3 regions of the Enterobacter chuandaensis genome follow, and region 1 is predicted to be linked to each of the others. Evidence: predicted binding sites of a transcription regulator. Region 1 holds the regulator's gene; each other region holds the start of a gene.
What was found. Region 1 encodes CRP, which controls carbon source genes, mostly activating them, when cyclic AMP is high. Its sites were predicted from a motif close to ATGTGANNNNNNTCACAT; they were not measured.

Region 1 (2,200 bases):
GGCATGGCTGCGCTCAACCAGCTTTTGCACCTCCTGCGGATGATGCAGGCTTACGGAAATATGCTCCTGCAAATCGAGCCCGACCTGGAAGGTGCGCAGCAGCCGTTTGTATTCGTGATTTTTGTTGGCGGCAAGCATGTGCAGCTGCTGATAGCACTGGCTTATCAGGTCTACCACCTTTTGCTGGCGCGCAAGCAGCGGCGGCAGCGATTTTTCCGGGTCAGTGTGCTGGGTAAGCAGGGTATATTTCGCTTCGCAATAATCGGCCAGTTGGCGGTAGAGCAGGCTCAGGGATTCGCGCAGCGGCTGTTCACGCCACAGCCAGAACCAGAACCAGTTAAACAGCCCGTACCACAGCGTGCCGAGGGCGTAGATCAGCAGCGGCTCCCACACGGGCATATTTCCGGCGAGGCTCAGGGTGAAGATGGCCGCAATGAGTGACGCGGGAAGCAGACGGGCGTGCAGCGAGCTGATTTCGGCGGTGACGCCGAGGGTCATGGCCAGCACGGACAGGATCAGCGGCAGCGGAATGTCGCGGGCCAGTAAAAGCTGGACGGCAAGGCTACAGCCAGCAAACAGGCTGCCACCGATAATCAGGCGTTTGAAAAAGCGTTTATGCGGCGTGTCCAGACCGGCAATGTTGCAGCAGGCGGGGACGAGGGAAAACAGCAGACCCTGCTGAAGATGTCCGAGGATCAGGCCCACGGCCACGGGAAGACACAGCACCAGCGTTTGTCGCAGTGCGTAGTTAACTTCCGGGTGATAGATCAGCCTGCGCCACATGGGGAATAGAGACAAAAACGGCGTGACACCTTACGATGACACGCCGTTTGACCGGGATTAACGGGTTCCGTAAACCACGATGGTTTTACCGTGGGCGGAGATCAGGTTTTGATCTTCCAGCATTTTCAGAATACGGCCCACTGTTTCGCGGGAGCAACCGACGATCTGACCAATTTCCTGACGGGTAATTTTAATTTGCATGCCGTCAGGGTGGGTCATCGCGTCTGGCTGTTTCGCCAGGTTCAGAAGGGTCTGCGCGATGCGGCCGGTCACGTCCAGGAAGGCGAGGTTACCCACTTTCTCTGACGTCACCTGCAGACGGCGCGCCATCTGGGAAGAAAGACGCATCAGGATGTCAGGGTTAACCTGAATCAGCTGACGGAATTTCTTGTAGGAAATTTCAGCCACTTCACATGCTGTCTTTGCACGAACCCAGGCGCTACGTTCCTGGCCTTCTTCAAACAGGCCCAGTTCACCGATAAAATCGCCCTGGTTCAGATAAGAAAGGATCATCTCTTTGCCTTCCTCATCTTTGATCAGCACTGCCACCGAGCCTTTGACGATGTAATACAACGTTTCCGCTTTTTCACCCTGGTGAATCAGCGTGCTCTTCGATGGGTACTTATGAATGTGGCAATGAGACAAGAACCATTCGAGAGTCGGGTCTGTTTGCGGTTTGCCAAGCACCATGCGCTGTTATCCTCTGTTATAAGCTGTCACCAGAGTCATCAGATGCATCCGGACTCTGGGGTTGCAATCGAATTCTTACCCATACCCTGGGAAGTCGGCTGTCGTAACGTTTCGCAGCCAGTAAAGTTTGATGTCCTCTGCATACATGTGTAACGTCAATGTATTACTGTAGCATCCTGAGTGTTTTAGCATAGCTTTCGCCGCGTGTCTCCTGGTGTCTCGCTTCAGCATGATGCAGGTCGCCTTCCATTGCGAGAAATGTAACGTGCGCGTAATCTGTCACCAAAAATGCAACGTTGGAGTTAATGAATATGCAAGCGCGCGTGAAGTGGGTTGAAGGTTTAACGTTCCTGGGCGAGTCCGCATCAGGGCACCAGGTTTTGATGGATGGTAACTCCGGCGATAAAGCCCCTAGCCCAATGGAAATGGTGCTGATGGCGGCAGGCGGATGCAGCGCGATTGACGTGGTGTCGATTCTGCAAAAAGGTCGTCATGACGTGACGGATTGCGAGGTTAAACTCACCTCAGAACGTCGCGAAGAGGCGCCACGCCTGTTCACCCATATTAATCTGCACTTTATCGTCACCGGCAAAGAACTGAAAGACGCGGCGGTTTCACGTGCGGTGGATCTTTCTGCGGAGAAATACTGCTCTGTGGCGTTAATGCTGGAGAAAGCGGTAAAAATCACGCATTCGTATGAAGTGATCGAGGCTTAAAAACAAAGCCC
Region 2 (2,200 bases), 1.4 Mb from region 1:
GCCATCTTCTCAGTGTTCGGGGTGGCGTGGATGAGCGATACCTTTTTCCAGGCGCATCTCGATGAGTTAAAACTGGCGCTGGAAGGGGTGGTGAAAAGCCATCCGTGGACGTATGCCATTGTGCTTTTCCTGGTGTCGAAGCTGGTGAACAGCCAGGCGGCGGCCCTGACAGCCGTGGCGCCGATGGGCCTGATGCTGGGTATCGATCCGAAAATGCTGATCGCCTTCTTCCCGGCATCCTACGGCTATTTTGTTCTGCCGACCTACCCGAGTGATTTAGCCTGCATCGGCTTTGACCGTTCGGGAACGACCCGCATCGGCAAATTCATTATTAACCACAGCTTTATTCTGCCGGGGCTAATTGGCGTGAGCTGCGCCTGCGCGGCGAGCTATCTGCTGGTCCAGACCTTCTTTTAACGTTTTCAACGGGCGACATCTGCTGTCGCCCGTTCGCCATTTTTAATGAGATTCGCCCTGCGGCGTAAAGCGCAGTTCAATCAGTGCGATGGCTTTCTGGATCGCGCGAAGCGTAACCGGGTCGGCAGCCGCGGGATGGCTGGCAAAATCGATGTTTTTCAGCTGAGTAGACATCTTCTCGCGCACTTCAACCGGTGCGATAACGTCCAGGACATCCAGAATTTGCTTAATAACCAGCTGGCAGGCGACAACGTCAGAGACCAGCTCCTGATCGGCGCTCAGGTTTTGTGACATGGGGCTTTCTCCTTATTCAAAGGCCGCCATAGTATCAAAACGCAGCCCCTGACATCTTCCCTTCCTCGCCTGCAGAGATAAAAAAACCTGCCGAAGCAGGTTTTTTTATCAGAACATGGCGCCCGGCGGCACGTCTTTGAAGGTGCGACAGTAATTGGCCCACATGCTTTTCAGGATTTTGCGCAGTTTCATTGTGATGCTCCATTAACTTGTTATACAACTTTATTGTCAATGTGCCTATAATATGACCATCGTCACAAAAATCAATATTTTTGTGACTCACATCACAATTTAATCTGCGCAATACGCATTAACCTACCATACCGCGAACAAAATCCTCGATCGCCTTATCCTGGCAATTTTCAAAGAAGCACTGCTGGAAACGTTGTCCGGAAACAGCGGTCTTCACCAGCTCAGGATCGATAGCGCGCAGCGTGTCCAGATAGTTTTCTTTCACCACGGCCGCTTTCACCTGGTTCAGAATCCCCGCGTTACGCACCTGGGGCTCTTTACGCTCTGGCGGGTAGCCTTCCCCCTTCCGGCCAGTGAAGGCCTTTTCAAAGATAAAGCGCACGTTCAGCTCCGCTCCCCAGCCAAAACCTTTGGCAAAAGGCAGCGAAAGCGCATTGCCGTTGTTGATCTGCGCGAAGAGAAACGCGTCGGCGGGATCGATGCAGTAGCCGCAAATGACGCCGGGGTGAATATTCAACGACATCATCGCGCCCTGCCCGGTGCCGCATCCGGTAACCACGAAATCTACCGCTTTCGCATTCAGCAGAATGCTTGCCATAATGCCCAGGTGGATGTAGGTCAGGTGATGATCGTTTTCGTCGCTCATACCCACGTTGTAAACCGGGAAGCCTTTCTCATCGGCTACCGTTTTCAGCTCTTTTAATATCACTGGGTTTTTAGCCGCCTGGCTGTTTTCCATCATCAGTGCAATTTTCATCTTGTCTCTCCAGAATGCGCTGCGGGCGCTCCCGCCATGGATACCTGTTCCCGTTCATTCTGGCATCAAACAAACAGACTTTCAAAGTTAATGAAATGGAGTTTTAAAAATTAAATGCGCGCTCACAATTTTTTGACGAGAAAGATCCACGCCGTCCGTTGCAAAGAGTGAGGGTAGATTGTCCGGCTATTCCTGGCATTGCAGCGGGCATCTGCGGGTACGATAACGTATTTCCATCCACCCAGAGCGAACCATGAAAACAGCCATCGTAGCCGGTACAGTCCTGCTGCTCGCGGGATGCAGCGTTAACCGCCAGGCGGAAATCAGCAGCCTCGACGCGCCGAACGGCATTGTCCGCCTCGACTACGGCCAGGCAGTGCTGCAAAACGCCTGGTCCGACGAATATGTTAATAACGGTACCGCAGTAAAAGCCTGTCAGAACATGGGCTATGCCACCGCTTCTGCCTACGGGCAGCCGGTCAAAACCTGTACCCTGACAAGCGGCTCTTTGTGCCTGAACGAGAGCGTAACTATCCAGTA
Region 3 (2,200 bases), 380 kb from region 1:
TTCGGTTTCGGTATCGGTCAGGGCGTCGGTAGGTTCATCCATAATGATGACCTTCGATTCAAAGCTCAGCACCTTCGCAATTTCCACCATCTGCTGATCGCCGATGGAGAGTTCGCCCACCAGGCGGTCACTCTTAAAGCGCAGATTCAGCTTCGCCAGCAGCTTGTCCGCTTCGGCGTACATGGTTTTCCAGTCGATTTTACCGAACCGGTTCACAAACTCGCGGCCGAGGAAGATATTCTCGGCAATGGTGAGCTGCGGGATGAGGTTCAGCTCCTGGTGGATAATGCCGATACCCGCTTCCTGAGAGGATTTCGGGCCGTTAAAGGTGGTCTCTTTACCCAGCCATAAGAGCGAACCGGCATCGCGTTGGTAGATACCGGTCAGCACTTTCATCATGGTGGATTTGCCGGCACCGTTTTCGCCCACCAGCGCCATCACGCGTCCTGGGTAGACGTTCAGCGCCGCACCGGAGAGGGCTTTTACGCCCGGGAACGATTTATCGATCCCTTTGAGTTGCAGTAATGCGTCCATGATGGCCTCAGAAGGTGACGCCAGCACAGAGAATGATATTCGCATACGGGGAACACTCCCCGCTGCGAATCACCGCCTGACTGTCTGCGGTTTGTTGTTTGAACTGTTCGTGCGTTGTGTAACGAATTTCTATGGTGTTTCCCTGGTGTTGTTGCAGTTGCTCAATATGGCTGAGCAACGTTTCGTGGAGTTGCGGATTATGTTGTTTGATTTCCGCCGCGAGAATGGCTGCCTCAACCTGCATCTCCGCCGTCACGACTTCCAGTACCTGCATAAACGAAGGGACACCCTGCGTTAACGCCATATCAATACGGGTTGTGCTGCGCGGAACCGGTAAGCCTGCATCGCAAACTACCAGCGTATCGGTATGCCCAAGACGGGAAATAACCGATGAGATTTCTGAGTTGAGAACCGTGCCTTTCTTCATTTTCTTGCTCCACTAGCGAAACGTTTCGCTACAAAGAGTGTAGACGCAAGAGTGTTCAGAAAACCACCATGACGTAACGGATTTGTGATCAACGTCGAAACGTTTCGCTAAGTGAAATGGAGTGGAGGTAAATGCAAAACGGTAACCCCAAGGTTACCGTTTTTTATGTTTGCGCCCTCTCCCACAGGGAGAGGGTCGGGGTGAGGGCATCAGGCCGCACAAAGACTTAAATCTCAACCTGCGTCCCCAGCTCAATCACGCGGTTAGGCGGGATCTCAAACTGGTCAGGCGCGCGCAGGGCGTTACGTTGCAGAATGAGGTACAGCTTGCCGCGCAGGCGCAGGTACCACGGACGCTTGCCGATGATCAGCGACTCGTGCGACATAAAGAATGACGTCTCCATCATCCGGCAGCTTAACCCTTCCAGACCGCAGCGGTGGAACACCTCTTCCACGTTCGGCGTTTCGCGCCAGCCGTAGCTTGCCACCACGCGCCAGAAGGTTGGCGATAGCTGCTCGATCTGCACGCGACGCACGTTGTGAACATACGGCGCATCTTCTGTACGCAGCGTCAGCAGGATCACGCGCTCGTGCAGCACCTTGTTGTGCTTAAGGTTATGCATCAGCGCAAACGGGATCACGTTCAGGGCGCGAGACATATAAACCGCGGTACCCGGCACGCGCACCGGCGGGGATTTCTCCAGCGATGCGATCATCGCCTCCAGAGAATTCCCGTGCTCATGCATGCGGCGCAGCAGACGGAAGCGCTCGCTCTTCCATGTGGTCATCACAATGAACATCAACAGGCCCAGCGTCAGCGGCAGCCAGCCGCCGGAGACAATTTTGTCGAGGTTCGCTGAGAACAGCGGTACGTCGATGCACAGGAAGCCGACCAGAATCATCGCCACGAGGAATTTATTCCAGTGCCAGTTGCGGTACGCCACCGTGGTGGAGAGAAGCGACGTCAGCACCATCGTACCGGTCACGGCAATACCATAGGCTGCCGCCAGATTACTGGAGTGCTCGAAGCTGACGATCACAATCACAACAGCAAAGTAGAGCAGCCAGTTAACGAACGGGATGTAAATCTGACCCGACTCCATTTCTGAAGTATGGATAATGCGCATTGGCGAGAGATACCCCAGACGCACGGCCTGGCGCGTCAGAGAGAAGACGCCGGAAATCACCGCCTGAGACGCAATAACCGTCGCCAGCGTAGCGAGGATCAGCATAGGCACCA

Region 2: azuC (stress response protein AzuC) is a predicted target of CRP. The motif match lies at 984-1,001, and genes of this name have one in related genera.
Region 3: rbsD (D-ribose pyranase) is a predicted target of CRP. The motif match lies at 1,044-1,061, and genes of this name have one in related genera.

The regions. Positions count from the first base shown of each region.
Region 1 covers NZ_CP097173.1:4,239,682-4,241,881, reverse strand. The annotation lists gene MX657_RS20510 (YccS/YhfK family putative transporter) at 1-783, opposite strand, end outside; gene crp (cAMP-activated global transcriptional regulator CRP) at 841-1,473, opposite strand; gene MX657_RS20500 (OsmC family protein) at 1,785-2,189, shown strand.
Region 2 covers NZ_CP097173.1:2,865,274-2,867,473, forward strand. The annotation lists gene MX657_RS13925 (anaerobic C4-dicarboxylate transporter) at 1-417, shown strand, start outside; gene MX657_RS13930 (DUF2766 family protein) at 460-711, opposite strand; gene azuC (stress response protein AzuC) at 820-903, opposite strand; gene MX657_RS13940 (RpiB/LacA/LacB family sugar-phosphate isomerase) at 1,022-1,660, opposite strand; gene yecR (YecR family lipoprotein) at 1,914-2,200, shown strand, end outside.
Region 3 covers NZ_CP097173.1:4,621,725-4,623,924, forward strand. The annotation lists gene rbsA (ribose ABC transporter ATP-binding protein RbsA) at 1-534, opposite strand, end outside; gene rbsD (D-ribose pyranase) at 542-961, opposite strand; gene kup (low affinity potassium transporter Kup) at 1,188-2,200, opposite strand, start outside.